Regions from separate parts of the Streptomyces sp. NPDC006872 genome, predicted to be linked through region 2. Evidence: riboswitches for the same ligand, from Rfam matches in the RefSeq annotation. Region 2 holds a riboswitch; each other region holds the start of a gene.

What was found. A riboswitch is a leader RNA that binds a small molecule or an ion and turns the genes downstream of it on or off. The one in region 2 is predicted to bind cobalamin.
Region 1: linked by a shared signal. The riboswitch ahead of ABZ725_RS32405 (CbtB-domain containing protein) and the one ahead of metE (5-methyltetrahydropteroyltriglutamate--homocysteine S-methyltransferase) in region 2 are both predicted to bind cobalamin.
Region 3: linked by a shared signal. The riboswitch ahead of ABZ725_RS24830 (ABC transporter substrate-binding protein) and the one ahead of metE (5-methyltetrahydropteroyltriglutamate--homocysteine S-methyltransferase) in region 2 are both predicted to bind cobalamin.

What each region holds. Positions count from the first base shown of each region.
Region 1 is NZ_JBEYIL010000012.1:130,348-140,487, reverse strand. It holds gene ABZ725_RS32430 (histidine kinase) at 1-163, shown strand, start outside; gene ABZ725_RS32425 (response regulator transcription factor) at 160-816, shown strand; gene ABZ725_RS32420 (SGNH/GDSL hydrolase family protein) at 980-1,918, shown strand; gene ABZ725_RS32415 (acyl-CoA dehydrogenase family protein) at 2,007-3,185, opposite strand; gene ABZ725_RS32410 (CbtA family protein) at 3,359-4,120, opposite strand; gene ABZ725_RS32405 (CbtB-domain containing protein) at 4,146-4,367, opposite strand; cobalamin riboswitch at 4,403-4,560, opposite strand; gene ABZ725_RS32400 (hypothetical protein) at 4,629-5,045, shown strand; gene ABZ725_RS32395 (histidine phosphatase family protein) at 5,042-5,605, shown strand; gene ABZ725_RS32390 (ferredoxin) at 5,653-6,027, opposite strand; gene ABZ725_RS32385 (DUF6479 family protein) at 6,183-6,548, shown strand; gene ABZ725_RS32380 (excinuclease ABC subunit UvrA) at 6,577-8,964, opposite strand; gene ABZ725_RS32375 (PAS domain S-box protein) at 9,339-10,140, shown strand, end outside.
Region 2 is NZ_JBEYIL010000002.1:778,152-788,291, forward strand. It holds gene metE (5-methyltetrahydropteroyltriglutamate--homocysteine S-methyltransferase) at 1-2,172, opposite strand, end outside; cobalamin riboswitch at 2,339-2,569, opposite strand; gene ABZ725_RS08480 (hypothetical protein) at 2,701-3,303, opposite strand; gene ABZ725_RS08485 (hypothetical protein) at 3,412-3,642, shown strand; gene ABZ725_RS08490 (amidohydrolase family protein) at 3,673-4,722, opposite strand; gene ABZ725_RS08495 (bifunctional 3-(3-hydroxy-phenyl)propionate/3-hydroxycinnamic acid hydroxylase) at 5,001-6,572, shown strand; gene ABZ725_RS08500 (alpha/beta fold hydrolase) at 6,581-7,465, shown strand; gene ABZ725_RS08505 (VOC family protein) at 7,462-8,475, shown strand; gene ABZ725_RS08510 (N(5)-(carboxyethyl)ornithine synthase) at 8,669-9,817, shown strand; gene ABZ725_RS08515 (DJ-1/PfpI family protein) at 9,848-10,140, opposite strand, start outside.
Region 3 is NZ_JBEYIL010000008.1:256,148-266,287, reverse strand. It holds gene scpA (methylmalonyl-CoA mutase) at 1-495, opposite strand, end outside; gene ABZ725_RS24850 (methylmalonyl-CoA mutase subunit beta) at 510-2,318, opposite strand; gene ABZ725_RS24845 (enoyl-CoA hydratase/isomerase family protein) at 2,524-3,621, shown strand; gene ABZ725_RS24840 (ABC transporter ATP-binding protein) at 3,646-4,455, opposite strand; gene ABZ725_RS24835 (iron chelate uptake ABC transporter family permease subunit) at 4,480-5,544, opposite strand; gene ABZ725_RS24830 (ABC transporter substrate-binding protein) at 5,541-6,578, opposite strand; cobalamin riboswitch at 6,620-6,825, opposite strand; gene ABZ725_RS24825 (citryl-CoA lyase) at 6,886-7,749, opposite strand; gene ABZ725_RS24820 (CoA transferase) at 7,746-8,909, opposite strand; gene ABZ725_RS24815 (IclR family transcriptional regulator C-terminal domain-containing protein) at 9,114-9,923, shown strand; gene ABZ725_RS24810 (alpha/beta fold hydrolase) at 9,936-10,140, shown strand, end outside.

The DNA.
Region 1 (10,140 bases), on a different contig from region 2:
GCGTGAACGCGTCGCCCTGTACAAGGGCACCGTCACCGCGGGCCCCAACTCCCGCGGGGGCTGGACCGTCCACGCGTTCCTCGTCCCCAACCCGCCCTCCCCCACCTTCTCGGCCTCGCACGAGCAGGGGGAACCCCCATCCTCCCCGGAGCACCGCTCATGACCACAGTTCTCATCGTCGACGACCAGGCCCTGCAGCGCATGGGCTTCAACATGCTCCTGGAGGCCCAGCCCCAGATGACCGTCGTCGGTGAGGCCACCAACGGTGCCGAAGCGGTCCGTATGACCGCCGAACTGCGTCCCGACGTCGTCCTGATGGACGTACGCATGCCCGGCATGGACGGCATCGAGGCCACCCGGCGCATCGTCGAGTCGGGCGGCCGCTCCCGCATCCTGGTGCTCACCACCTTCGACCTCGACGAATACGCCTACGACGCCCTCCGCGCCGGAGCCAGCGGTTTCCTGCTCAAGGACGCACTTCCCGAGGAACTCGTCGCCGGCGTCCGCGCGGTGGCCGCCGGCGACGCCGTCATCTCACCCGGTCTCACCCGCAAACTCATCGACACCTTCGGCGACCGCCTCCCCGGCCACTCACCGCAGCAGCAACGCCGACTCGACGAACTCACCCAGCGCGAACACGAAGTCCTCACCTGCATCGCCAGTGGCTGGACCAACACGGAGATCGCCGAACGCCTCCACCTCGCCGAATCCACCGTCAAGTCCCACATCGGCCGCATCCTCACCAAGATCGACGCCCGCGACCGCGTCCAAGCCGTGATCTTCGCCTACGACACCGGACTCGTCCGCCCGGCCTGACCCACCCCGCCCCGCTCACCCCGCTCACCCCGCTCGCCCGGCTCGTCCGATGCCCGGGCCATCTCCCCACGTCCTCACCCGTGTTCACCGCTACGTCCCCGAAGCCAGACCACCTCGGCAGCACCGCAGTCGAGCATCCGCAACGAAGGAACAGGACACAGCAATGGGATCACTGGCACGAACCGGCATGGGCGTGGCCCTGGCGTGCGGGGTACTGGTCACCGCCGTCAGTATCGGACAGCACTCCGACAGCGGCGACGGCGACAAAGCACGAGTGAAGAAGACATCGGCGTCGGCACCGCCCAAGGGGCCCTACGTCGCTCTTGGGGACTCGTACACCTCGGGCCCCGAGATCCCTCCCCAGACCGGCGATCCGGCCGGCTGCGACCGCTCCGGCCGCAACTATCTGTCCGTCGTCGCGAAGGAACTCGGTGTCAAGGCGGCCGACTTCCGCGACGTCAGCTGCAGCGGCGCCACCATCACCGACCTCACCACCCCCCAGTCCACCGACCACGGCACCAACCCCGCCGAGCTCTCGGCGCTTTCCGCCTCCACGAGGGTGGTCACCCTCGGCATCGGCGGCAACGACATCGGCTTCAGCTCGATGATGACCAAGTGCGTCGCCACCGGATCGCTCTTCAAGCTGGCCGACAGGCTCACGGACGTCACCGACAACGCGCCCTGCAAGAAGAAGTACACCTCCGGCGACACCGACGAAGTGGCCCAGAAGATACGCGCCACGGGCGACCGCGTCACCCGAGCTCTGGCCGAGATCGACCGCCGCGCGCCCGGGGCCAGGGTCTACGTCGTCGGCTACCCCGCGATCCTGCCCGCCGAAGGCACCGAGTGCGGCCGCGAACTGCCCCTCGCCCCCGGCGACGTGACGTTCCTGCGCCAGAAGCAACAGGAGCTCAACACCATGCTCGGCGACCGCGCCCAGGCCGCCGGGGCGACGTACGTCGACACGTACGCCCCGTCCGCCGGACACGACGCCTGTTCCCCTGCCGGCACCCGTTGGATCGAACCTCTCCGGCCCAGCAGCCCGGCAGCCGTCGTCCACCCAACGAACACGGTGAACGAGGCATGGCCACCGCCGTCCTGAGCGCCATGAGGAACTGACGACACCCCAGCAGGACATAAGCCGCGGGTCACCGGCAGGGAGCCAACTGTAAATCCTCGTCACAAGCAGGCTAACGCCGTACCCGCGGCATCCCCAGCCCTATCCACGAGATGATCTCCCGCTGGATCTCGTTGTTGCCGCCGCCGAAGGTGAAGATCACGGCGGAGCGGTAGCCCCGTTCGAGCTCGCCGTGCAGCACGGCGCCCGCGGAGCCCTCCTGGAGTGCGCCGGGGGCCGCGACGATCTCCAGCAGCCAGGCGTAGGCGTCCCGGCGGGCCTCGGAGCCGTAGACCTTGACGGCGGAGGCGTCCTGGGGGGTGAGGGTGCCGTTCTGGAGGGCGCCGACCATCTGCCAGTTCAGCAGCTTGAGCGCGTCGAGCTTCACATGGGTCTGGGCCAGCCGGCGGCGCACCCAGGGCAGGTCGACGACCCGGCGGCCGTCGGCGAGCTTGGTCTCCGTCGCCCAGCGCTGCACGTCGTGCAGGGCGCGGATGGCCATCGTGCCGTGCGCGGCGAGGGTCACGCGCTCGTGGTTGAGCTGGTTGGTGATCAGCCGCCAGCCCTGGTTCTCGGGGCCGACCCGCCGGGAGACCGGGACCCGGACGTTCTCGTAGTAGCTGGCGGTGGTGTCGTGCGAGGCGAGGGTGCGGATGACCGTGCAGGAGTAGCCGGGGTCGGCGGTCGGCACCAGGAGCATGGTGATGCCCTTGTGCGGCGGGGCCTCGGGGTCGGTGCGCACGGCGAGCCAGACCCAGTCCGCGGTGTCGCCGTTGGTCGTCCAGATCTTCTGCCCGTTGACCACGTACTCGTCGCCGTCGCGTACCGCACGGGTCTTGAGGGCGGCGAGGTCGGTGCCGGCGTCGGGCTCGCTGTAGCCGATGGCGAAGTCGATCTCACCGGCGAGGATCTTCGGCAGGAAGTCCGCCTTCTGCTCGTCCGTGCCGTACCGCATGATCGTCGGCCCCACGGTGTTGAGCGCCATCAGCGGCAGCGGCACGCCGGCCTGGGCGGCCTCGTCGAAGAAGACGAACTGCTCGATGGGCGTGAGGCCCCGGCCGCCGTACTCCTTCGGCCAGCCGACGCCGAGCCAGCCGTCCGCGCCGAGCCGGCGGATGGTCTTGCGGTAGAAGCGTTTCGCGGCGACCGGGTCGATGTGCCGGGCGTAGGCGTTGGCCGGCACCAACTCGGCGAAGTAGGCGCGCAGTTCGGTGCGCAGCCGCAGCTGCTCGGGCGTGTGGTCGAGGTGCACGGCGCCTCCTGGCTTCCCAAGGCCGGTGTCCGGACGGTGCTTCCCGAGGCCGGTGTCCGGACGGTCCTGACGGCGCACACGGTAGAACGTGTTCCAGAAATTGGGAATGGGGAGCGCGACGCCAGAAGGGCCCCGGAGCGGAAGCGCTCCGGGGCCCTTCGACCGTGCGGTGATCAGTGAGGTACCGGAGTCGGCTGGGCCGTCACCGCCGGCTTCCTGGCGGCCTCGGGGGCCAGCAGGCGCTCCGCGAGCACCCCGAAGACCAGCCCGAAGGCGGTCCACAGGGCTGCCTGCACGGCGAGGGCGGCAAGCCGGTACTGCCACAGCAGGGTGGCCGGGAAGTCCGCCGGAGCCTCGTTGAACGACGGCAGGAAGGCGTACGCCAGACCCACGACGAGGACGAAGAACCCGCCCGCCGCCAGCGTGGCGTTCCAGTTGCCCAGGCGCGGCGCGAGACGCCTGCCCAGGACGACGGCGCCGACCGCCAGCAGCACACTGAGCACGACCATCAGGAAGTACAGCGTGGTGCGCTGGTTGAGCGTGTCGGGATCCCCGACGGCCGGCGGGTTGGCGGGGTACTTCAGGAACGGGACGACGTACACCGAGACCAGCCCGGCGCCCGCCAGGAGCAGCGCGCTCGCGCGCGGCCCGAAGCGGCCGATCCGGCCGAGCGCGAAGCAGTACGCCAGGGCCGCGATGCCGCCGAAGGCGACTCCGTAGACGAGGACCCCGGTGGACAGGCCCGCGGTGGACTGCAGGGTGCGGCTGACGAGTTCCTCGCCGCCGTGCTCGTGGGCGTGCGCCTCCTCGAAGGCGATCGCCTCGTCGACGCGCGGTTCGCCCAGGAAGTAGGCGACGAAGAGGGCCACCAGGCCCGCGGCGAGTCCCGCGAGCATGCCACGGACCAGGAGGTTTCTGACAGTTGCGGAGTTCATGAGCGGATGCGCTTCCTCTTCGCTGTCAGTGGCAGGGGAAGCCGAGCAGGTGGCGGGCGTCGTGCACCCACTCGTGGACGCCCTCGCCGGACACCACGGACGTGGCGCCCTGTTCGGCGCCGACGAAGTACAGCAGGACCAGCATCAGGATGCCGAAGAAGACCGCCCACGGGACGATCGCCCCGATCGGCAGCTTCTCGGGGAGGGCGGTAGGGGTAGCGCTCGGCTGGACGGCGGACTGCGCCATGGCAGGACCTCCTGGGGGAACTCGCGTCCCGGCTCGGTGGTGCACAGGACGACGGTGCGGGTCTGACTCACCCGGCCCGCACCTGAGATGGGGGCCCGGCACACAGTGGCGCGACCGTGCCGGGCTTCCACCGGCTTCCGCTTGTCCGTCGTCGATGTCGATTTCGTCGAGGACCGTACCGCGAAAGTGCAGTTCCGGCCAAGGGCGCATGGACGGGGTACGGGAGCGGGACCGCCGGCCCGTCCGGCAGGATGACCTCCCATGACGGGTGAGGAACCGAGGGCGCCGCTCGGACGCACCGGGCTGGAGACCGCCGAGCACCCGCAGGTCGAGAACGTGCCGCCGACCCGCGCCGCCCGGCACCGGATCGCCTCGGCAGCGGCTTCCGCGACGGTCGCCGCACCGGCGGACCGACCCGTTGAGGTCGACGAGGCCGACGAGCAGTGGCACCGACTCGCCGTCCAGAGCGGCCTGTTCGACGAGGACGGCGTGCGCCTTCGCGAGGAGGTCGGGCACCGGGCCGCGACGGACCAGCGGCTGTCCACGGCCTCGACCTCGGGGCCTCGGCCTCGGCCGTACGACTGCTCGACGACCCGCACAGTCACATCCGTGACGCGGCCGACCGACGCCCGCGACTGCCCGCCCGGGTACCGAGCACGAGAGAAAGGCCTCGCATGACGAGCAGGCTGGTCCTGGTCTCCCCCGCACTCACGGCCGCCCTGCGCGAGGCGCGGTTCGACGACGGCGGTCCGCTCGACGACGTCGGGCTGCGGCAGGCCCGGGCGGCCGCCGGGACGCTGCCGACGGCCGAGCGCGTCTGGACGTCCCCCACCGTGCGCTGCCGCGAGACGGCCGCCGCACTGGGCCTCGACGCCGTGGACGCGCCCGGGCTGGCGGCGCTGGACGCGGGCCGCTGGCGGGGCGAGGCACTGGCGGACGTGGGGGCTCGGGAGCCGGACGCGCTGGCCGCGTGGCTCACGGACCCGGCGGCCGCGCCGCACGGCGGGGAGTCGGTGCGGGCGGTGTGCGAACGGGTGGCCGCCTGGCTGGACACGGCCGCACTGCAGCCGGGGCGGACCGTGGCCGTCGCCGAGCCCGAGGTCGTCCGGGCCGCGGTGGTGCGGGCGCTGGGAGCGCCGGAGTCGGCGTTCTGGCGCACCGACGTCCCGCCGCTGACGGCCGTGGAGCTCAGCGGCCGGTCGGGGCGCTGGAACGTACGGATGGGCCGCCCCCTGTGAGGCGCCCGCGGTGAGGGCGTTTGCGGTGAGGGCGTCTGCGCGCGGTCTCAGACCAGCGTGCCGATGAAGTCCGTGCAGGTCGCGGCGCAGGCGCGGCAGGCGGCCGCGCCCTCCTCGGCTCCCGGGTGCTTGTCGAAGGCGTGGGCGCACTCCAGGCAGACGGTCCGGCACCACTCCAGTTGGGCGCGGATGCCGGCCTCGTCCATCCGGCTGTCCTCGGACAGCACCCGGCAGGTCGCGTCGCACACCTCCGCGCACATGATGCCCTTGCGTCGCACGAGTTCGTCTCGTTCGGTCCCGTCCGGGTCCACGTGGCTCGCCCGCAGCGCACAGGCTCGCGCACATTCGGTGCACGCCTGGGCGCAGGCGAAGCGGTCCTCCAGGAATCGGAAGAGTTCCTGTTGGGATGTCGTCGAAGTCACCCCCGGCGGGTAGCCGGGAAGGGCGGCGCCAAACCCGCCCGGCGGCGACATCTGTGCCGGACGCCATGCGTGAGGTTCCGTCGACGGGGAGTCACGGCCCCGGAATGGTCCCGGAATGGCGGGTTCATGACCCGTTACGGGGGTATTCGGCTGATATGACTACCGCAAGCATGCAGCTGGCCGCCGCGAGCGGCCTGCTCAGCCTCGTGATGTTCGTCGTCGGCATGGCCGTGCTGGCCGTGCTGGCCGGCGGCTTCTGGCTGGGCGCGCGTGTCAAGTCGCGCGAGCCGGACCGGCCGCGTCCCGAGGAGCAACCGCAGCTGCCGCCGGGCGGCGCGGTGCGTGAGATCCGCGAGAACCGCGAGCCCGACGAGGTCCCTCGGACGCCGAAGGGGGGCCGTCCCCTCACCCCGTACGAACTGAGCAACATGCAGACCCGGGCGAGCACGGACCAGAAACGGCCGCGCTGGAGCCGCGGCAGCAGCGGCTCGTTCGGCGGCGGTGGCCTGGGAGCCCACTGATCACCGGGCTCCCCCTCGCCTGCGCCGGTCAGGCGCCGACGTAGGCCGCCAAGTGCTCCCCGGTGAGGGTGGGGCGGGCGGCGACGAGGTCGGCCGGAGTGCCCTCGAAGACGATCTTTCCGCCGTCGTGGCCGGCGCCGGGGCCGAGGTCGATGATCCAGTCGGCGTGCGCCATGACGGCCTGGTGGTGCTCGACGACGATGACGGACTTGCCGGAGTCGACGAGCCGGTCCAGCAGGCCGAGCAGGTGTTCGACGTCGGCGAGGTGAAGGCCGGCGGTCGGCTCGTCGAGGACGTAGACGCCGCCCTTGTCGCCCATGTGGACGGCCAGCTTGAGCCGCTGCCGCTCGCCGCCGGACAGGGTGGTGAGCGGCTGGCCGAGGGTCAGGTAGCCGAGCCCGACGTCGGCGAGCCGGTCGAGGATACGGTGCGCGGCCGGGGTGGCGGCCTCGCCGGCGGCGAAGAACTCCTCGGCCTCGCCCACCGACATCGCCAGCACCTCGCTGATGTCCCGGCCGCCGAGGCGGTACTCGAGGACGGCAGGCTGGAACCGCTTCCCCTCGCAGTCCTCGCACATCGTGGCGACCGTCTGCATGATCGCCAGGTCGGTGTAGATGACGCCGGCGCCGTTGCAGGTGGGGCAGGCGCCCTCGGAGTTGGCGCTGAACAGCGCCGGCTTCACCCCGTTGACCTTGGCGAACGCCTTGCGGATCGGGTCGAGCAGTCCGGTGTAGGTCGCCGGGTTGCTGCGCCTGGAGCCGCGGATCGGGCTCTGGTCGACCGACACCACGCCCTCCCCGGCCGGCACCGACCCGTGCACGAGTGAGCTCTTGCCCGATCCGGCGACGCCGGTGACCACGCAGAGCACGCCCAGCGGGAGGTCGACGTCGACGCTCTGGAGGTTGTGCGTCGACGCGCCGCGGATCTCCAGCGTGCCGCTCGGCTTGCGCACCTCGTCCTTCACCGCGGCCCGGTCGCCGAGATGGCGGCCGGTGACCGTGTCGGCGTCCCGCAGCCCCTCGACGGTGCCTTCGAAGCACACGGTTCCGCCGGCCGTGCCGGCGCCCGGGCCGAGGTCGACGACGTGGTCGGCGATCGCGATGACCTCCGGCTTGTGCTCCACGACGAGCACGGTGTTGCCCTTGTCCCGCAGCCGCAGCAGCAGGTCGTTCATCCGCTGGATGTCGTGCGGGTGCAGGCCGATGGTGGGCTCGTCGAAGACGTAGGTGACGTCGGTGAGCGAGGAGCCGAGGTGGCGGATCATCTTGACGCGCTGCGCCTCGCCGCCGGACAGCGTGCCCGAGGGCCGCTCGAGCGCGAGGTAGCCGAGGCCGATCTCCACGAACGAGTCGAGGGTCTGCTGGAGCGCGGTGAGCAGCGGCGCCACCGACGGCTCCTCGAGCGCGCGCACCCATTCGGCCAGGTCGCGGATCTCCATCGCGCAGGCGTCGGCGATGCTGATCCGCTCGATCTTCGACGACCTGGCGCCTTCGCTGAGCCGGGTGCCGTCGCACTCGGGGCAGGTGGTGAAGGTGACGGCCCGCTCCACGAACGCCCGGATGTGCGGCTGCATCGCCTCCTTGTCCTTGGACAGGAACGACTTCTGGATCTTCGGGATCAGGCCCTCGTAGGTGAGGTTGATGCCATTGACCTTGATCTTGACCGGTTCCCCGTAGAGGAAGGCGTGCAGCTCCTTCTTGGTGTACCTGCGGATCGGCTTGTCCGGGTCGACGAAGCCGGACTGGGCGTAGAGCTGCACCGTCCACTGGCTGTCCGACTTCCAGCCCGGGATGGTGAACGCGCCCTCGGACAGCGACTTGGAGTCGTCGTACAGCTGGGTGAGGTCGATGTCGGAGACCGCGCCCCGGCCCTCGCAGCGGTTGCACATGCCGCCGGTGCGCTCGTAGGTCGCCTTCTCGGCCTTGGTCCGGTCCCCGCGCTGGACGGTGATCGCACCGCTGGCCCGGACCGAGGCCGTGTTGAAGGAGTACGCGCTGGGCGGTCCGATGTGCGGCTTGCCGAGTCGGCTGAAGAGGATGCGCAGCATCGCGTTGGTGTCGGTGGCGGTGCCGACGGTGGAGCGGGGGTCGGCGCCCATCCGCTGCTGGTCGACGGTGATCGCGGTGGTCAGCCCGTCGAGGACGTCGACCTCGGGCCGCGCCAGCGTCGGCATGAAGCCCTGTACGAAGGCGCTGTAGGTCTCGTTGATCAGCCGCTGCGACTCCGCGGCGATGGTGTCGAACACCAGGGAGCTCTTGCCCGAGCCGGAGACCCCGGTGAACACCGTCAGCCGGCGCTTAGGGATCTCGATGCTGACGTCCTTGAGATTGTTCTCGCGCGCGCCGTGCACCCGGATCAGGTCGTGACTGTCGGCGAGGTGCAGCTCAGGCGACTGCGCGTCCGCTCTTCTGGCCATGATCGTCTTCTCTCCGTCCGTGCCGCCCGGCTTGCTCCGACCAACCTAGGCGCGAGGCGGGGGTGGGCGCTTCTCGAATACTGATCGGCTCCTGATCGGCTCCTGATCGGTTCGGTGACGTTCAGGTTCGGACAGGCGGCGGACAGTAAACGACAAAGCGGAGCGAGGGCGGGCCGGAGGCGCTGAGATGGCCTGATTCGTCGTGCAGGATGAGGTGGAAGATGGCCGACATGATGCGGGCGGAACCGGCGCGGCGCGCGGGTGCGGGGGCGGGCGTTGCGCAGCAGGGCGTTCAGCAGAGCGCTCAACCGCACATGAAGCAGAACGTCAAACGGAACGTCAAGCAAAGCGTCAAACAGAGTGTGAAGCGGACCGTGAAGCAGAGGGCCGAGCAGAAACGGTGCGGCTGTGGAGCGCCCGCGCCGGAGGCCGCGGTCGGCGGGGCCGAGGAGCGGTTCCGGGGGCTGCTGGAGGCGGCCCCGGACGCCATGGTCATCGTCGACGACACGGGCACGATCAAGCTCGTGAACGCCCAGACGGAGGCGCTGTTCGGGCACGGGCGGGAGGAACTGCTGGGCCGCCCGGTCGAGTTGCTGATCCCGCACCGCTTCCACGACCAGCACACCGCGCATCGCAGCGGGTACACCGCCAACCGCCAGGTGCGTCCGATGGGCGCCGGTCTCGAACTGCACGGGCTGCGCAAGGACGGCACGGAGTTCCCCGTCGAGATCAGCCTGAGTCCCCTGGAGACCACGGAGGGACTGCTGGTGTCGGCGGCCGTGCGCGACGTCAGCGACCGCAAGGCGGCCGAGGCGCGCATCAACGAGCTGGCCGCGCTCGTGGAGTCCTCCCAGGACGCGATCCTCGCCAAGACCCTGGACGGGTACATCACGTACTGGAACGCGGCCGCGCAGCGCCTGTACGGCTACACCGCCGAGGAGGCCATCGGCCGGCATGTCTCGATGCTGGCCCCGCCGGAACTGCGGGGCGAGGTCCGCGCGCTGCTCGAGCGGCTGCGGCACGCCGAGAAGGTCGAGCACTACGAGACGCTGCGGATGACCGACACCGGGGCGCTGCTGGACGTGGACGTCACCCTGTGGCCGACCCGGGACACGCACGGCACCGTCGTCGGGGCCTGCGCGATCGTGCGGGACATCAGCGACCGCAAGCGCGCCG
Region 2 (10,140 bases):
GCGCAGCAGTTCGGCCGCCTCCTGCACGCTCGGGACGCGCGGGGAGTGGATGTCGTAGACGCCGGGGCCGGCCTCGCGGGGGTAACCGTGGGCGGCGAGTTCGCGGGCGACCTGCATATGGGAGCGGGCGGCCTCCAGGCTGATGACGTCGGCGTCGAGGTCGTCGATGGCCTGGACGACGTCGCCGAACTCGGCGTAGCACATGTGGGTGTGGATCTGGGTGTCCGGACGGACGCCGCTCGTCGTCAGCCGGAACGCCTCCGTCGCCCATGCGAGGTAGGCGGGGTGGTCGGCGGCGCGCAGCGGCAGCGTCTCGCGCAGGGCGGGTTCGTCGACCTGGATGACCGAGGTCCCGGCGGCCTCGAGGTCGTTCACCTCGTCGCGCAGGGCGAGGGCGACCTGGCGGGCGGTGTCGCCGAGGGGCTGGTCGTCGCGGACGAAGGACCAGGCGAGCATGGTGACCGGGCCGGTGAGCATGCCCTTGACCGGGCGTGAGGTGAGGGACTGGGCGTAGGTCGTCCAGCGCACGGTGATCGGCTCGGGGCGGGAGACGTCGCCGGCCAGGATCGGCGGGCGGACGTAACGGGTGCCGTAGGACTGCACCCAGCCGTGCCGGGTGGCGAGGTAGCCGGTGAGCTGTTCGGCGAAGTACTGGACCATGTCGTTGCGTTCGGCCTCGCCGTGCACCAGGACGTCCAGGCCGGTCTTCTCCTGGAAGGCGATCACCTCCTGGATCTCGGCCCTGATCCGCTCCTCGTAGCCGGCCGTGTCGATCCGGCCGGCCCGCAAGTCCGCGCGGGCGGTGCGCAGTTCGCCGGTCTGCGGGAAGGAGCCGATGGTGGTGGTCGGCAGGAGCGGCAGGCCGAGGTGGGTGCGCTGGGCCGCGGCCCGTTCGGCGTAGGGCTGGGAGCGGCGGGCGTCGGCATCGGTGACGGCCTCGGCGCGGGCCCGGACGGCAGGGTCGCGGGTGACGGGGGAGTTCATCCGGGAGGCCAGGTCGGACCGGTTCGCGGTCAGTTCCGCCGAGAGGGAACCGGTGCCGTGGGTCAGCCCCTTGGCGAGGGTGACGATCTCGGCGGTCTTCTGCCGGGCGAAGGCGAGCCAGCGCAGGATCTGCGGGTCGACGTCCCGTTCGGAGGCCGTGTCGAGGGGGACGTGCAGCAGGGAGCAGGAGGCGGCCACGTCGACCCGGTCGGCCAGGCCGAGCAGGGTGCCGAGCAGGGCGAGGGATTTCGACAGGTCGTTGATCCAGATGTTGCGGCCGTTGACGACACCGGCGATCAGACGCTTGCCCGGCAGCCCGCCCACGGCTGCCAGCGCGTCGAGATTGGCTGCGGCGGTGTCGGTGAAGTCCAGGGCGAGCCCGTCGACGGGCGCCTTGGCCAGGACCGGCAGGGCCTCGCCCAGCCGGTCGAAGTAGGAGGCGATCAGCAGTTTGGGCCGGTCGGTGAGGGCCCCGAGGTCGCGGTAGGCGCGGGCGGCGGCGTTCAGCTCGGCCGGGGTGCGGTCCTGGACGAGGGCGGGCTCGTCCAACTGCACCCACTCCGCGCCCGCCGCCCGCAGGTCGGCGAGGACCTCGGCGTACACCGGGAGCAGACGGTCCAGCAGGGTCAGCGGGTCGAAGTCCGCCGGCACGCCGGGGGCGGGCTTGGCCAGCAGCAGATAGGTGACCGGGCCGACCAGGACGGGACGGGCGGTGAGTCCGAGGGCCAGGGCCTCGCCCAACTCGGCGACCTGCTTGGTGGAGTCGGTCGTGAAGACCGTGTCCGGGCCCAACTCGGGGACGAGGTAGTGGTAGTTGGTGTCGAACCACTTGGTCATCTCCAGCGGCGCGACGTCCTGGGTACCGCGCGCCATGGCGAAGTAGCCGTCCAGGGCGTCCGCTTCGACGGCCGCCCGGTGGCGGTCGGGGATCGCGCCGACCATGACGGTGGTGTCCAGGACGTGGTCGTAGTACGAGAAGTCACCGGTGGGCACCTCGTGGATGCCGGCCTCGGCGATCTGCCGCCAGTTGCCGGCACGCAGTTCGGCGGCGGCGGTCCGGAGGGCGTCGGCGGTGATGCGGCCCTTCCAGTAGCCCTCGATGGCCTTCTTCAGTTCCCGGTTCGGGCCCTGGCGGGGGTAGCCGTACACGGTGGCCCGTGCTGCCGCGGCTGCGGGCTTGGTGGTCACGGAGATCTCCTTCGCGAGACGAATCCCTGAGATCCCGGCGACGGGACGCGAGCGCGAAGGGGTGACGAACCGGACGGCGACCGACTGCGCAGGGTACGGCGCAGTCGTCCGTCCGGTATGTACGCCGACCCGCCCACGAGGTCACCGGGATGTCCGCGCACGAGTGGTTCGTGTGCGGGCAGTTGGCAGGTCTTCGGACTCGCGGGCACGTCTTGGTCGTACGAAGTCGTACGAGACACCTACTGGCCGTCGCTTCCCAGGCCCTTCGTGGACCCAGTGCGTATGACGGCGGTCGTTCCCGCTCACCGCTGCGGGGCAGTCCCGGATTCCCACCGGGTTCCCTCTTGCGACGCATCCCGCCTGGCGGACGGGGCGAACCAGCTGCACCAGCCACCGTACGGCGGCCTTCAGGGATGCGGCCCATGGTGTCCGGCATTCGGATGGTGGGGTGAGCCACATGGCGGACGTGTGTGGAACGGCCCGGGGGAGGGAAGCGCCCCCCCGCGCCTCCCCGAGGCTGGAGCCCTGTCACGCCCCCTGCAGGCTCGCCGCCAGGCGGACGGCTGCGTCGACCCGCGTGTCCAGCACCGGTGACGCATCAGGCCAGCCCGCGTACCGCACGCACAGCTCCTGGCGACCGATCTCCACCGATTCCACGCCCTGCGGCAGATCCAGTCGGTGTATCTCCCGGCGGCGCAGTCGGGCCGGCGGCCGCTCCTCGGCGAGACGGACCAGGATCGCCGTGTACCAGCTGTTTCCCCCCTCGAGGCCTTCGTCGACGATCAAGCAGGCGATGCCCACTTCGACACCGTCCCGGTGCACCACGGCCAGCACTTCGCCGCGGAAGAGCGGGCTCGCCGGCAGCTTCCACTCCTCCCCGTCGGCGGTGAGCGCGGCCAAGTCGATCTCGCAACGTCCTCCGTTGCGGCCCGCCCACGCGGCCAGCATCGCGCGGCTGCGCGCCTGCCGCTCCGCGTCACGCCGTACCTCGGCCAACGTCATGGCGGAGAGCGCGACCCCGAGCACGACCGTGAAAGCCACAACGAGCAGGATCACCTGCCACGGGAATCCCCAGATGAGCCCGCCGACGAGGAGGATCGCCGACCCGCCTCCCGCGATGACCGCACCCATGATGAGAGCTTCCCGCTCATCGTCCATAAGGGGCATGTACCTCAGTAGACCACCGGTTGCCGCCAATTGCCCTACCCGGTCAGTAAAGTGGCCACGACACACCAGTAGTTGACGGTACGTCAGAGCTTCCGCAACATCCACAACGGACAGCAGACGACAGTCCAGCTCCACACGCCCTGGGCGTCCCTGCTGTTCGTCCTGGCCGCCGTCACAGCGTTCCCCGCCCACCCCGGACTGCTCGGACGCGGCCGGCTCCCGCCCGACTTCGAGAGGCGATGCGCCGATCTGGGCCGCCCCTGCCGCCCGGCAGTCGGGCTCCTGCTGAACCGCGGCCGCTAGAACGGCGTTCCGCGGGTGCCGGTCCGGCTCTCAGTTGGTTCCGGGCTGGATGAGCTTGTAGAAGAGGCGGGCGCCGGCCCGTTGGGCGGACTGGCGCAGCCGCACCGGGAGCGGCCGGGCAGATGCCCGCCTGGGCGGGTTCGTGGCCAGGCGGGGGAAGAGGGCTTCGGCGTTGGTGCGGTTGACGGCTGCGAGGGTGCGGGGGTCCACGCCGCTGTCCAGTCCGTTGGCGAAGTACTGGGAGGCGGGGGCGGGGGCGAAGGGCCAGTCGCTGCCGAACAGGACGTGTCCGGGGCGGGTGAAGGCGAGCAGGGTGGGCAGGGCGGCGGGGCTGGCGGAGAGGGCGGTGTCGTAGTAGAAGCCGCGCAGGTCGTCCAGGGTGTCGAGAGGGCTGCGTCCGGTGTCGGCGGCGATGGCGACGGCCATGCGGTGGGAGGCGTAGGGGACGAAGCCGCCGGCGTGGCTGAGGACGAAGCGGATGTTCGGGTAGCGGCGCGGGATGCCGTTGCGGACGAGGAGGTAGGCGGCGCGGGTGGTGTCGAGGAGGAAGTCGGCGGCGAACGGGGGGATTCCGTCGACGGCGGGTGCGGGGAGTTCGGCGGGGTGGACGAAGACGACGGCGCCGTGCTCGTCGAGCACTCGCCACAGTGAGTCCTGGCCCTCGGCGCCCAGGTAGACGCCCTGGTTGTTGGCGAGCAGGGTGACCCCGTCCGCCCCGAGTTCGGTGAGGGCCCGCTCCGCCTCCTGCGCCGACGCGTGGATGTCGGGCATGGGCAGTGTGGCGAACCACCCGAAGCGGTCGGGGTGTTCGGCGGCGACGGACGCCGAGTGGTCGTTGAGCCGTCGGGCCAGACCGGCGGCCTCGCCGGGGTGGGTGAGGAAGCCGGCGCCCGGGGTGGAGACGGAGAGGATCGCCGTCTCGGCCCGCAGCAGGTCCATCAGCTCCAGGGCCGCCTCGGGGCTCCAGTCGGGCAGGGCGCGGCCGCCCGCTTCGGCGATGCCGGCCTTGGCGAGGACGTCGCGGTAGAAGGACGGGATGACGTGCTGGTGGACGTCGATCCGGCGGGGTGCGGTGTTCATGAGGAGGTCTCTCGGCTTTCTGGGGTGAGCAGGTCGAGGCGACGTCGATCCAGTCGTTCCGGCCGCCGGCCACGCCGCGTGCCGCAGGTTCAACGAGTGGCGTCGGATGCGGGTGTCGACGCGGCGACGGGGTGGTGCGGCCGGGCCCTTCCTTCTGTCTTCCGTGTGTCTTCCGTGCCGACTCTTGACCGTCTCCGGCAGCCGGATTAGCGTAGCGAACATTCCAATTGTAGTAAACGCTACAACAACGAGCCGATGGAAGACAGCGAGGTGGCGTGGTGAGCACTCCGTACGACGTGGCGGTGATCGGGTACGGGCCCACGGGCGTGACCGCGGCGAACCTGCTGGGAGCGCTGGGACTGAGGGTGGTCGTGCTGGAGCGCGACGCGGAGATCTACTCCCGGGCACGGGCCATCTCCACCGACGAGGAGGTCATCCGGATCTGGCAGCGGATCGGGCTGGCGGACCGGCTGAAGGAGGACATGCTGGCCGAGCGGCCGCTGGACTTCGTCGACGCGCGCGGCCGCACCTTCCTCAGCGCCTGCCCCTCCCCGCGCGGACACGGTCATCCGCCGCAGATGTTCCTCTACCAGCCGGCGCTGGAGCAGGTCCTGCGCGACGGCGTCGACCGCTATCCCGACGTCGAGATCCTGCTGCGGCACGAGTGCCTGCGGCTGCGCCAGGACTCCGACGGGGTGGAGCTGACGGTGGTCGGGACCGCCGACGACTCCGTACGACGGGTGCGCGCGAAGTACGTGATCGCGGCCGACGGCGGCTCAAGCCTCACCCGCGCCCAGCTGAACGTGGGCTACGAGGGACGGACGTACGAGGACCGCTGGGTGGTCGTCGACACCGAGATGCTCAAGCCCTGGCCGGACCACGACCGGCTGCGCTTTCGGTGCGATCCCGCCCGCCCCGCCGTCGACTGCCCGACCCCGCTCGGCCATCACCGCTGGGAGTTCCCGATCCTGCCCGGCGACGACGAGACGTACCTGACCACCGACGACGCCATCCACGCCATGGTGGCCAAGTACGGGATCGGCCGGGACCAGATCAAGATCCTGCGGGCCACCGTCTACAGCCACCACGTCCGCTTCGCCGCCCGCTTCCGCGTCGGCAGGGTCTTCCTCGCGGGCGACGCCGCCCACGCCATGCCGCCGTGGATCGGCCAGGGCATGGCGGCCGGGGTGCGGGACGCGGCCAACCTCTGCTGGAAGCTCGCCGCCGTGCTGCGCGGCGAACTGCCCGAGACCGTCCTCGACTCCTACGAGGCCGAACGCAAGCCGCACGTCAAGGAGATCACCCGGCGGGCCGTGTTCACCGGGAAGCTCATCACCGAACGTCGGCTGCCCCTCGCCCGCGCCCGGGACACCACGCTGCACGCCGTCCGCCGCGTGTCCGCCGTCAGCGGCCGACTGGTGGACGCGCACTGGATACCGGTCGCCCACTACGCCAAGGGATTCCTGGCCCGCCCGCGCACGAAGGCCTCCGGACGCCAGATCCCCCAGCCCTGGGTCACGGGCCCCGACGGCGGGCGCGTGCGGCTGGACGACGTGCTCGGCGGCCGCTGGCTGCTCCTGCACGGAGGCCTGCCCGCCGCGCAGCCCCCGTGGGACCGCCGCGGCACCCCCTCGCTGACCGTCCTGCCCGCCGGCTCCCGCCCGGCCGAGGGCGCGATCGTCGACAGCGACGGCGTGCTGCTCGCCTGGATGACACAGCACCGCGTGGCCACGCTCGCCCTGCGCCCGGACGCCTATGTCTACGCCGCCGCTCCCCAGGACGCCCCACTCCCGCCGCCCCCGGCCGGTTTCGCACCGGCATCGCAATCGACCGCCCCGACCGTCAGCTGAGGAACACCATGACCACGCACACCGCACCGCCGCCCCTGCAGGAGTCCCTGCTCGACGTCGCGGGCAAGAAGATCTTCGTCGCGGAGACGGGTGACGAGACCGGTGACGGCCTGCCCGTCCTGCTGCTGCACGGCGGCGGCCCCGGCGCCTCCGGCGTCTCCAACTACTCCCGCAACATCGCCGAACTGGCCAAGGCCCATCGGGTCATCGTCCCCGACCTGCCCGGCTACGGCCGCAGCACCAAGGGCATGGACGGCGCCGACCCCTTCGGGTACCTCGCCGACGTCATCCGCGGTCTGCTCGACGAACTCGGCCTGGAAAAGGCCCACTTGGTCGGCAACTCCTACGGCGGCGCCTGCGCCCTGCGCCTCGCCCTGGACACCCCCGACCGGGTCGGGCGGATGGTCCTCATGGGCCCCGGCGGCATCGGCACCACCCGCGCGCTGCCCACCCCCGGCCTCAACAGCCTGCTCAACTACTACTCCGGGGACGGGCCTTCGCGCCTCAAACTGGAGAAGTTCATCCGCAACTACCTCGTCTTCAACGCCGCCGACGTGCCCGACGCCGTCATCGACGCGCGCTACGAGGCCAGTATCGATCCCGAGGTGATCGCGGCTCCGCCGCTGCGCCGCCCCTCCGGTCCGAACGCGCTGCGCACGCTGTGGAAGATGGACTTCACCCGCGACGACCGGCTGTCCCGGCTGCCCGTGCCGACACTGGTGCTGTGGGGCGCGGCGGACAAGGTGAACCGGCCCTCCGGCGGCCGTATGCTGGCCGACCGCATGCCCGACTGCGACCTCTACGAGGTCGCCAACACCGGGCACTGGGTGCAGTTCGAGCGCGCCGAGCTGTTCAACCGGCTGTGCGCCGACTTCCTGGCAGGCCGCCGATGAACACCACCCCGGGAGCATCCGTCTTCGGTGCCGTCCACCTGGGCTACACGGTCGTCGAGAGCAACCGTTTCGCCGACTGGCGCCGCTTCGGCACCGACGCCATCGGGATGCATCACGACGACCTCGACACGGACGTCATGCGCTTCCGCCTCGACGAACAGGAATGCCGCTTCCTGCTGCGGCGCGGACCGGCCGAGGACGTCGTCGCCATCGGCTGGCACATCGACGACCACACTGCCTTCGAACGCATAGAGCACCGGATACGCGCCCACGGCGTGCCTGTCGCCGAAGGCACCGAAGAAGAGGCGGAGCTGCGCGGCGTCGAACGCCTCCTGCGTTTCCCCGGCCCCAAGGGCATCACCCAGGAGATCTACACCACGCCCGTCACCTCGCCCGAACCGCTGCGCATGCTCGCGTCCGGCTGGGTCACCGGCGACGCGGGCATGGGCCATGTCGCCATCACCTCCGCCAAGCCCGCCTTGATGCGCGGTTACTTCAACACGGTCTTCGACGCCCGTCTGACGGACTACATCGACGAGACCATCAGCGGAGTCAAGCTCAAGATCCGCTTCCTGCGGGTCAACGAACGCCACCACTCCATCGCGATCGCCGCCGTCCGAGGCCTGCCGATCGACCCGATCCGCACGCGAGTCCAGCACCTCAACATCCAGGCCGCCTCGCTCGACGACCTGGCCCGCAGCTACGAGCGGGTGCACGAACTCGGCTTCGACATGGCCCTCTCCGTCGGCCGGCACACCAACGACAAGGAACTCTCCTACTACGCACGCACCCCCTCGGGCTTCGAGTGGGAGGTGGGCTGGAACCCGATCGTCATCGACGAGAGCACCTGGCAGCCCTCCACCCACCGGGGCATCAGCACATGGGGCCACCTGCCCGTCGGCCGGACCATCGTCGACAGACTCGACCAGTTCCGCCTCGGCGCCCGCTCCCTCGCCCGTCCGGAGAAGACGGTGCCCGCCCTCAGCGGCACCGGCATCGCCGACGGCTGACGACCCGGCCTGCCCGGTTTGGACCTACCGGGTCGCCCGCTGACCCCTCCCGCACCCGCGACCCCTGGGCTCGGGACGGGAGTAGGGTGGCGGTACCGAGCGCACCTCGCACGCCGTCATCCGTTTCGGCGTCGCCCTCGGGGAACGGCAATGCCGGAGCGCATCGCGTCCGGTCGGAAATGAGCCGCCCCACATGAGTCTGATGAGTCTCGGAGTACTCGCCTCCTCCCGCAAGGAGAACGAGTTCCGGCTGCCGTTGCACCCGCGCCACCTCGACCGGATCGCCCCGGACATAAGGGAGAGGATCTTCCTCGAACAGGGCTACGGCCGACGCTTCGGCGTTGCCGACGACGCACTGCGACCACTCGTGGCGGGCCTGCGCTCCCGCGAGCAGCTCATCGCCGAGTGCGACGTCATGCTGCTGCCCAAGCCGATGCACGACGACGTCGTCGAACTGCGCGAGGGCCAGGTGCTGTGGGGCTGGCCGCACTGTGTGCAGGACGAGAAGATGACCCAGATCGGCATCGACCGGCGGCTGACCCTGATCGCCTGGGAGGCCATGAACCACTGGACCTCCGCGGGCGCCTTCAGCGTCCATGTGTTCCACAAGAACAACGAGCTCGCCGGCTACTGCTCGGTGCTGCACGCCCTCCAGCTCGGCGGGCTGACCGGCCACTACGGCCGCCGCCTGCGCGCGGCGGTCATCAGCTTCGGCGCCACGGCGCGCGGAGCGGTCACGGGCCTGGGCGCCATGGGGGTCACCGACGTCACGGTGCTCACCCAGCGGGCCGCCGCGGCGGTGGCCTCGCCGATGCCCTCGGTGGTCATGGGCCACTTCGAGGAGCAGGAGGACGATCCGTCGCGGCTGCGGGCCGTCACCGCGGCCGGTTCCAAGCCGCTGGCGGAGTATCTCGCCGGGTTCGACATCATCGTCAACTGCGTCCTGCAGGACACCGACGCGCCGCTCATGTTCGTCACCGACGAGGACCTCGCCCTGTTCCGGCCGGGGACCTTCTTCATCGACGTCGCCTGCGACGAGGGCATGGGCTTCGGATGGGCCCGCCCGACCACCTTCGGCGAGCCCATGTTCGAGGTGGGGCCGGGCTGCCACTACTACTCGGTGGATCACAGCCCGTCCCACCTGTGGAACTCCGCCACCTGGGAAATCAGCGAGGCGCTCCTTCCCTATCTGCGCAAGGTCATGAGCGGTCCTGTGGCATGGGACCGCGACGTCACGGTCAAGAAGGCCATCGAGATCCGCGAGGGCGTCGTCCAGAACCCGAAGATCCTCTCCTTCCAACACCGGGAAACCGCCTACCCCCACCCGCATGCCCGAGCGTGACTCCCAGGGCTCCTGCCCGCGACCGGTGGTTCAGGCGAGTGCCGGTGCGGGAGCGGGCAGGTAGGGGGTGATGTTCCGCCAGGCGCGCTCGATGTACTCCTCCTTCTCGCCGACCGGGGCGACATAGTGCAGCGCGCTCTCGGCGGCGTCGTGGCCCTCGAGGCGGGCGATGATCCAGGCGGCGAGGTAGTGCGAGGCCAGGCAGCCGCCGGCGGTGGCGATGTTGTCCTTGGCGTAGAAGGGCTGGTTGAGCACCTCGACGCCGGCGGCGACGACCCAGGGCTTGGTGATCAGGTCGGTGCAGGCGGGGATGTCGTTGAGTA
Region 3 (10,140 bases), on a different contig from region 2:
CGACACGGTCATCTTGTCCAGCGGGATGCCGTCGAAGAGCTGCCGCATGTCGTAGATCGAGTCGATCGCCACGCCCGCCATGCCGACGTCACCGGTCACACGCGGGTGGTCGCTGTCGTAGCCGCGGTGCGTGGGCAGGTCGAAGGCGACGGACAGGCCCTTCTGGCCGGCGGCCAGGTTGCGCCGGTAGAAGGCGTTGGACTCCTCGGCCGTGGAGAAGCCCGCGTACTGGCGGATCGTCCACGGCTGGTTGACGTACATCGTCGGGTACGGGCCGCGCAGATACGGGGCCATGCCCGGGTGGGTGCCCAGGAAGTCCAGGCCCTCCAGATCCTGCCCGGTGTAGAGCGGCTTGACCGCGATGCCCTCCGGGGTCTCCCAGAGCAGGTCGTCCCCGTCGGCGGCCCGCTTGACGGCCGAACGCCACTCGTCGGGGCCGCCGTCGGCGGTCGGGGTCCCCAGCTCGATGCCGGAGAAATCGGGGATCGCCCCCATCGGACGGTCTCCCATCAGGACACTCCCATACGGTCGAGGGCGGCGGAGAGGACGGCGACGGCGTCACATCCCGCGAAGACGTAGCTGTCCACCCCGGAGTACTGCCCGGGGCGGCCCGCCAGGAACACGTGCTCGGCGCCCGCTGACCTGAACTGCACGGTGGTCGGCTCGGCCTGTTCCTCGTACAGCGCGTCGCTGGAGCACAGGCAGACCTCCCGCGCCCCGCTCTCCTCGAACCCGCCCTCCGTGACGGGCTCGATGCCGCCCGCCTGGAACAGGTTGGCGGCGAAGGTGAGACGGGCGGTGTGCGCGGCGGCCGGGCCGAGGGCGGCCAAATAGACACGGGGGCGGGCGCCGGTCGCGGCGAGGTGGGCGTCGGAACGGGCGCGCAGCGCCTCGAACGCCTCGTCGCGCCGCACGCGCGGCAGACCGCCGGACGGCGGCTCCGGCGCGGGCGCGCGGACGACCGGCTTCTCCGCCAGGTGCGGGAACTCGCTGACGCCGGTGACGGGTTCACGGCGCTTGGCGAGCTTCGCGCTGCGCACCGACCACGTCTGCGCCAGCCGCTCACGGATCATCCCGGAACGCAGCGCGGCCGCCTGGCCGCCGGCCTGCTCGATGCCCTGGAAGAACTCCCAGCCCGCGTGGGCGAGTTCGTCGGTGAGCCGCTCCACGTACCAGGAGCCGCCCGCCGGGTCGATCACCCGGGACAGATGGGACTCCTCGATGAGGATCGTCGAGGTGTTGCGGGCGATGCGCCGCGCGAACGCGTCCGGGAGACCGAGAGCGTCGTCGAAGGGCAGCACGGTGACGGCGTCGGCGCCGCCGGCCCCGGCGGCCAGCGTGGCGATCGTCGTGCGCAGCATGTTCACCCACGGGTCGCGACGCGTCATCATCACCGGCGAGGTCACCGCGTGCTGGCGCTGTGCGCCCGCCCCCGGGGCCCCGCAGACCTCGGCCACCCTGGCCCACAGCCGGCGCGCCGCCCGCAGCTTGGCGATCGTCAGGAACTGGTCGGCGGTCGCCGCGTACCGGAACTCGAGCTGCGCACACGCCTGGCCGACGCTCAGCCCGGCCCCGGTCAGCTCCCGCAGATAGGCGACCCCGGTCGCCAGTGAGCAGCCCAGCTCCTGGGCGGCCGAACCGCCGGCCTCGTGGTACGGCAGCGCGTCCACGGTCAGCGCGCGCAGCCCCGGGTACCCCTCGGCGCAGCGCCGCGCGAGACCGGCCGCCGGCGCGAACTCCAGCGCCTCGCCCGTACGGGCCTCATGGCCCAGCGGATCCGCGCCCAGGTTCCCGCGCGCGGCCTCCGCACCGACGCCCCGCTCCGCGTAGAGCCGCAGCAACTCGTCCGCGGCCGACTCGACGTCACGGCCGGCGTCGAGGACGACCGGCGCCAGATCGAGATAGACGCCGTCCAGGACCTGGCCGAGCGAGGAGACCGGGATGCCGTCGCCGCCCACGACCAGCCAGAGGGAGGTGACGCCGTTCTCCAGGTCGGCCAGGACCGCGCCGCCGTCCGCCGCGGCGTGCCGCTGGCGTACGTCCCAGCCGCCGACGGTGTTCCCCTCCGCCCGGCCCCCGCGCACGAACGGGGCGAAGCCGGGCAGGCCGGGATCCGGGGCGGTCTCGCGCGCGGTGTAGAGGGGTCGGGTGCCGAGCCCGTCCTCCAGCACGGTGGACAGGGCGTCTTCCGCCGCCGCTCCGGAGACCTCCTTGCCCGACTTGCGCAGGACACCTTCCACGAGACGTTGCCACTGTTCACGTGTCGTGTCGGGGAACTCGGCGGCGAGCGAGAGCCCGTCGTCAGGCAGCACTGTCATGCTCGGATGCTAGGCCAGATCGCCAAAGCCGCAGCAGAGCGCATGGCTGTGAGTTTGTTCTCCCGAAAAGTGTGGCGTGGGTCACTCTTCTGGCCTGTCCATCTTCTGGCCCGTCCATCTTCTGGCCTGTCCATAGGATTCCCGGCAGGAACCGACGAGATCATGCGCGTCATCGTGGCGCGCGGCCCCTGACGGAGGCGTACGGATGAACGGCCCGACCAGCGCGACGAGCGCGAGCAGCACGTCCGAGGCGACCGCCGGAGAGGAACCCGTCCTGCTGCACACCGCCGGACGGGCGGCCCACATCACCCTCAACCGCCCCAGGGCCCTCAACGCCCTGAACCACGTCATGGTGCGCCGCATCGACGAAGCGCTCACCGCCTGGGAGCACGACCCGGCCGTCGAGACCGTCGTCATCACCGGAGCCGGGGAGCGCGGCCTGTGCGCGGGCGGCGACATCCGCGCCGTCCACGACGACGCCCGCGACGCGGACGGCGCCGCCTCGGCCGCGTTCTGGCGCGACGAGTACCGCCTCAACGCGCGCATCGCCCGCTACCCCAAGCCGTACGTCGCCGTCATGGACGGCATCGTCATGGGCGGCGGAGTCGGCGTGTCCGCCCACGGCAGCGTCCGCATCGCCACCGAACGCTCGCGCATCGCCATGCCCGAGACCGGCATCGGATTCGTCCCGGACGTCGGCGGCACCTACCTCCTCGGGCTCGCCCCCGGCGAACTGGGCACCCACCTCGCGCTGACGGGGGCGCAGATCGGCGCCGGGGACGCGGTGCTGTGCGGGCTGGCCGACCACTACGTACCGTCCCCGTCCCTGCCCGACGTCGTCGGCGACCTCGCCCGCCTGCCCGCCCCGGAGGCCCTCGCGCGCCATGTGCAGCCTGCTCCGGAGGGGGAGTTGGCCGGTCAGCGGGAGTGGATCGACGACTGCTATGCCGCCGACACGGTCGAGGAGATCGTCCGGCGGCTGCTCGCGCACGGCGACCCGGCCGCGAAGGAGGCCGCGCAGACCCTGCTCGCCAAGTCGCCCACCACACTGAAGGTCACGTTGACCGCGCTGCGGCGCGCCCGTCGGCTCGGCTCGCTGGAGCGGGTGCTGGAGCAGGAGTACCGCGTGTCCTGCGCGGCCCTGTCCACCGCCGACCTGGTCGAGGGCATCCGCGCCCAGGTCATCGACAAGGACCGCAACCCGCGCTGGTCGCCGGCCACCCTCGCCGAGGTCACCGACGCCGACGTCGAGCGCTATTTCCGTCCCCTCGGCGGACGACCGGAACTCGGGCTCGACATCTGAGCCGAGAGCCCGGCCGGCCGGCGCTCACTTCCCGGCGACCGTCCCCAGGAAGCGGATGTACGGCCGGTCGCCGGGGTCGGGGTGGGTGACCGTGGCGCGCACGCCGTACACCTCGGCGATCAGGGACTCGGTGAGGGTGGCGGCAGGCGCGCCGGCGGCCACCACGCGGCCCTGCCGGAGCACGACGACCTGGTCGCAGTACATGGCCGCCAGGTTCAGGTCGTGCAGGGCGACGACGCTGGTGACGGGCAGTTCGGCGACCAGGTTCAGCAGGTCGAGCTGGTGCTGGATGTCCAGGTGGTTGGTCGGTTCGTCCAGCAGCAGTTCGCGTGGCTCCTGGGCGAGGGCGCGGGCGATCTGGACGCGTTGGCGCTCCCCGCCGGAGAGCGTGTGCCAGGGCTGGTCCAGGCGGTCGGTGAGTCCGGTGCGTTCGAGGGCGGTGCGGACGGCCCTCTCGTCCGCCGCGGTCGTCGGCGTCCAGGCGCGGCGGTGCGGGACGCGTCCCAGGCGCACCACGTCGACGACGGTCAACTCGACCAGGGTGTCCGCCTGTTGCTCGACGACGGCCACGCGCCGGGCGACGGCTCGGCGGCCCCAGTCGCCCAGCGGGCGACCGTCGAGGGTCACGACGCCCGAGGCGGGGGCCAGGACCCCGGACAGCAGCCGCAACAGGGTCGACTTCCCTGATCCGTTGGGGCCGAGCAGTCCGGTCACGGAGCCGGGCCGGGGGGCGAGGCTGACGCCGTCGAGGATCAGCCGTCCGTCGGCGGAGCGGCTCACCCGGGCGGCGGCGAGGGTGGGCGACGCGTTCTCCCCGTCGTGCGTTTCGCTCACCGCGTCCTCCTCATCGGGTCCTCCTCATCGGGTCCCCCTCGTGCGGTACAGGACCAGGACGAACGCCGGGACGCCGACGAGCGACGTCACCACGCCCACCGGCACCTCCTGCGGGTCGAGGACGGTACGGGCCAGGGTGTCGGCCCACACCAGGAACACCGCCCCGGCGAGCGCGCTGACCGGCAGCAGCCGGGCATGCCCGGGGCCGACCAGGGCGCGGGCCGCGTGCGGCAGGACGAGGCCGACGAAGCCGATCGCGCCCGCCGCGCTCACCAGCACGGCCGTCAACAGCGCGGTCACGCACAGCAGCACCAGCCGGGTCCGGACCACCGCGACCCCGAGTGTGGCCGCCGCGTCCTGGCCGAAGGCGAAGGCGTCCAGGGTGCGCGCGTACCCGAGGCACACCGTCAGGGCGAGCGCCAGCACGGCCAGGCAGAGCCACACCTCGGTCCAGCCGGCGCCGCTGAGCGACCCGAGCAGCCAGAACAGCACGCCCCGGGTGGTCTCCGCGTCGGCCGCCGTCAGTACGACGAACGAGGTCACGGCCGAGAACAACTGCATCGCGGCCACACCGGACAGCACCACCCGGTCCGTCGTCCCGCCGAGCGTGTGGCTGAGCAGCAGCACCAGCGCGAACGAGCCGAGCGCGCCCGCGAACGCGCCCCCCGACACGGACACGACGCTCCCGCCGACCCCGAGGACGACCACGACGACGGCCCCGGTCGACGCGCCGGAGGAGACCCCCAGGACGAAGGGGTCGGCCAGCGGGTTGCGCAGCAGCGACTGCAGCACCGCCCCGCACACGGCGAGCCCGGCACCGCACACCGCGGCGAGGAGGGTGCGCGGCAGCCGCAGGTTCCAGACGATGCCGTCCCGGATGGGGGACAGGTCCGAGGCGCCCCAGCCCAGGTGGGAGGCGACCGTGGACCAGACGTCGCCGACGCCGATGTCCGCGGGCCCGATGGTGATGGCCACGGCGACGGACACGGCCAGCACCGCGAGTCCGGCGACCGGGCCGGCCAGGCCCCGCAGCGCCCCGGCGGCTGCCCGCAGCCGTCGGACCCCGGGCGACCGCAGGGCGGTGGTCATCCGGCGAGCCCGTACGCGCGCAGCGCCGCGGCGACCTTCTCCACGCCTTCGACGGTGCGGATCGTGGGGTTCATGGCCTGCCCGCTGAGCAGTACGTAGCGCTTCTTCCGCACCGCGTCCATGTTCTTCGTCGCCGGGTTGGACTCCAGGAACGCGATCTTCCGCGCGGCGGTCTCGGCCGTCTGCGACTTACGGGTGAGGTCGCCGATGACGAGCACGTCGGGGTTGCGGTCGGCGACCGTCTCCCAGTTCACCTGCGGCCATTCCTGTGTGCTGTCGTCGAAGACGTTCTTCGCGCCGAGCGCGTTCGTGACGATGCCCGGCGCCCCGCAACAGCCCGCCAGATAGGGGGACTCCTGGTTCGCGAACCAGTACAGGACGGTGGCGTCCCCGGCGTCGATGCCGGACGTGGCCTCGGCCACCCGGCCCTCGAGCTGCGTGACCAGCTTCTCGCCGCGCTCCGCCACCCCGAAGATCCGCGCCAGTTCGCGCACTTCGCGGTACACGGTGTCCATGGCGAGCGGCTCGGTCCGCGAGCCGTCGCCGCCGCCGCTGTTGTCCTTGCCCTCGCAGTCGGCGGGCGAGAGGTACGTCGGCACCCCCAGCTCCTCGAACTTCTCGCGGGGGGCCACTCCGCCCTTGCTCAGCGTGGAGGCGAAGGAGGAGGCGACGAAGTCCGGCTCGACGTCCAGCACCTTCTCGAACGACGGCTGGTTGTCGGCGAGTCGCGGCACCTTCGCGTCGGCCTTCTCCAGCCCCTTCATGACCGGGTCGGTCCAGGTGGCGGTGCCCACCATGCGGTCGGCCAGGCCGAGCGAGAGCATGATCTCGGTGGTGCCCTGGTTCAGCGAGACGGCCCGCTCCGGAGGGGCCCCGACGGTCACCTTCTGCCCGCAGTTGTCCAGCGTGACGGCCTTCGCGGACGCGCCGGCGCCCGAAGCCCCCTCGGACGACGAGCCCGAACCACAGGCGGACAGCAGCAGTGCCCCGGACAGGAGCAGGACGGAACAGCGGGCGGGACGTGACAGATGCACGAAGCGGCTTCCTAGGCGTCGAGGCCCATGCGCGGGGCCCGTTCGGACGGTCGGCTGCCAGCAGGTCTTCGGACTCGGGATCACCCCGGCGGGGCACCTTCCCAGACCCGGCCATGGCCGTCGTCCAGTGGTTGCCGCCCCGCCCGTCACCCTCACCGCTGCGCGTCAGTTCCGGACTCCCACCGGATTCCCTGACCCGTGCACGCGTACTACCGCGTATACGAATACGACTGGCGTTCGAAAATTACCATGGCATTGCCTGCTCGCCCCACGTGCCCCCGATGCCCCCGATGTCCCCCGGTCGGTCCTACGGCGCTTCGTCAGGGTCGTAGTGGGCGTTGCGGTCGACCGAGCGGTAGATGTCGGGGGCGATGGGCCGGCGCAGTTCCTCGGCGAGATGCCCGAGCAGTCCGGCCGTCCGGGCGAGCAGCGCGAAGCCGCGCAGCAGCTCGACGGGGAGCCCGAGATCGGCGAGCGCCGCTCCGCACACTCCGGCGCCGTTGAGGGGCAGCGCGCGACCGAGGACGTCCGGCGCCACCCGCCCGACGGCCTCGAACAGGGCGAGGTGAGGGCCGTAGACCCCTTCCTCACGCGCGATGCGGACGATCACCGGCGTCCGTGGGTCGCCCTCCTTGTGCACCGGGTGGCCGAGGCCGGGCACGAGCTGTTTCGCCGCCTTGCGTTCCGTCAGCGCCTCTCGTGCCAGCGCATCCCAGCCCGCGTCGGTGGCGGGAAGGGGCTTGCCTGCCGAGCCTGCCGAGTCCGCCGCGCTCGCCTCGGCGAGCACCTCGGCGAGGAAGCGGCCGGTGTCCTCGGTGACGCCCAGGAAGCGGGAGCCGCCGCCGAGCAGCCCGGCGGCGAGGGCTCCTTGCACGGACTCCGGCGCGGAGAACAGGGTCATGCGTGCGGCGATCGCGGTGGGTGTGAAGCCGTGGTCGGCCAGCGCGACCAGCACCGTCTCGAAGAGCCGCACCTCGCCCGCGGTGGGGCGGCGCCGGGCGGTGAGCCAGAACGCGAGTTCGCCGAAGCCGACCTGGCCCATCAGGTCTTCCGCCAGGTTCTGCCCGAGGAGGCTGATGGTGGCGGCGTCCGAGGTCCCGAGACCGGTCGGGTACCGGGGCTGGGGTTGAGGCCGACGCTGGGAGTCGGGTCGGGGCTGTCCGGCGGTCATCGATCTGTTTCCTTGTCCGCCGCGAGCCAGGCCCGTAGCTCTTCTCCGTGCTGGTCGAGGGCGGGCGGCGGAAGATCGTGCCGGGGCGGGGTGCCGCTGAAGGTGATCGGATTGCGGATCATCGGCACGGAGTCCGGCCCGCTGCCCAGGGCGACCACCGGGTCGAGCCCCAGGTCCGCCGCGAGCGCGACACCTGCGTCCACGTGGTTGATCGGTCCGCAGGGCACACCCGCCGCGGACAGTCTCCTGAACCATTCGTCCGCCGGGCGCTGTTCGAGCTTGGCGACCAGGAGCGGACGCAGTTGCTCGCGGTTGCGGGTCCGGGCCTCGTTGCCGGCGAACCGAGGGTCCTCGACCAGCTCGTCCAGGCCCAGTTCGACGCAGAGTCTGCAGAACTGGCCGTCGTTGCCCGCGATGACGATGAGGTCCTTGTCGGCCGTGGGCAGCGGTTCGTAGGGGAACAGGCTGGGATGCGCGTTGCCCATCCGGTGCGGGACGACACCGCCGGCCACGTGGGCCGAGGTGTGGTTCACCAGGCCCGACAGCGCGGAGGAGAGGAGGTTGACCTCGACGTGCTGTCCGGCCCCGGTCGCGTTGCGGTGGTTGAGCGCGGCCAGGATCCCGATGGCGGCGTGCATGCCGGTCATGACGTCGAACACCGAGATCCCCGCCCGGTACGGCGGACCGTCCGCGTCCCCGGTCAGGCTCATGAGCCCGGACGCCGCCTGCACCAGCAGGTCGTAGCCGGGCAGGGACGCCCCGCCGGCCGTGCCGAACCCGCTGATCGAGGTGTAGATCAGCCCGGGGTTGTCCGTGCGGACCGTCGCGTAGTCCAGACCGAACCGGGCCAGACCGCCCGGCTTGAAGTTCTCGATCATGATGTCCGCACGCGAGACCAGTTCCTGGGCCAGTCGCAGATCCTCGGCGTTCCTGAGGTCCAGGGCGAGGGAGCGCTTGTTGCGGTTGACGCCCAGGTAGTAGGTCGACACCCCGTCCCGGACCGGCGGCATCCAGGTGCGCGTGTCATCGCCGGACGGCGATTCCACCTTGATCACCTCGGCCCCCAGGTCCCCGAGCAGCATGGTGGCGTACGGCCCGGCCAGGATGCGGGAGAAGTCGGCGATCAGCAGCCCGTCGAGGGCGCCGGCTGTGACGGTCATCGAGCGACACCTTTCACCGTGTCCGGCAGGCGGACCAATGTCCGCCAGTGTGGTTCCTTGGTCCGTCCACTGTCAATCATGAGAGGTGTCGGCGCGAGAAGCGGCGATACAGTGGCGGACAACCATCCGGTGGGCGGCCCTTCGGCCCGTCCGCCCAGCTCGCGGATATCTCGTATGTATCTCGCATGTACGGAGGGACGAAAGATGCGGCGGGACACCGGCCCTGACTTCATCGAGGCCCTCGCGAGAGGGCTCGACGTGCTTCGGGGCTTCCAGCCGGGCAGGCCGTGCATGACGCTGAGCGAGGTCGCCGCCGAGGCGCAGCTGGCGAGGCCCACGGCGCGCCGGATCCTCATCACGCTCCAGGAACTGGGGTACGTGCGCAGCGGCGAGGGCGGTTTCTCGCTGACGCCCCGGGTGCTCGAACTCGGGATGACCTACATCGGCTCGCAGAGCATCTGGGAGCTGGCGGAACCGCACCTGCGCGCCCTGGCGGCGCGTACCCGGGAGTCGTGCTCGATCGCGCAGCTCGACGGCTCCGACATCGTCTACGTCTGCCGGGTCGCCATGCCCAAGCTGGTGACGCTGTCCGTGACCATCGGCACGCGCTTCCCCGCCGCACAGACCTCCCTCGGGAAAGTGCTGCTCGCGGCCCTCGACGAAGCCGAGCTCGACCGCGTCCTCGCCCTCCCCGGCAGGTCGGGCATCGAGCCCCGGTACCGGCCGCAGCGCGAGGAACTCGACGAGATGCTGCGTGACGTACGGGCCAAGGGGTGGGCGGTGACCGACGAGGAACTCGCCCTCGGCATCCGGTCCGTCGCCGCGCCCATCCGCAACGGCCAGGGCCGGACGGTCGCGGCGGTGAACGTGAACGCCCATGCCGCCGAGACCTCGGTCGAGCACCTCATGGAGCACCACCTCCCCCCGTTGCTCCGCACCGCCGGCGACATCAGCTCGGACTGGGCGGCCTGGGAAGGGCGTCCCATCGCCACGCTCGCGCCCCGGGCCGGCTGAGACCCGACTGTCGTGAAACCCCTGGTTCTCCTGGTGCACGGGGCCAACCACGATGGTTGGTGCTGGAGTCCGGTCCTGGAACGGCTGGACCGGATCGGGGTCGCGGGCCGGGCGATCGACCTGCCGCTCACCTCCTTCGAGGAGGACACCGCCGCGGTGCGAGCGGCGGTCCGCGAAGCTGCGGGGGCACGGCCCGTCGTGCTGGTCGCGCACAGCT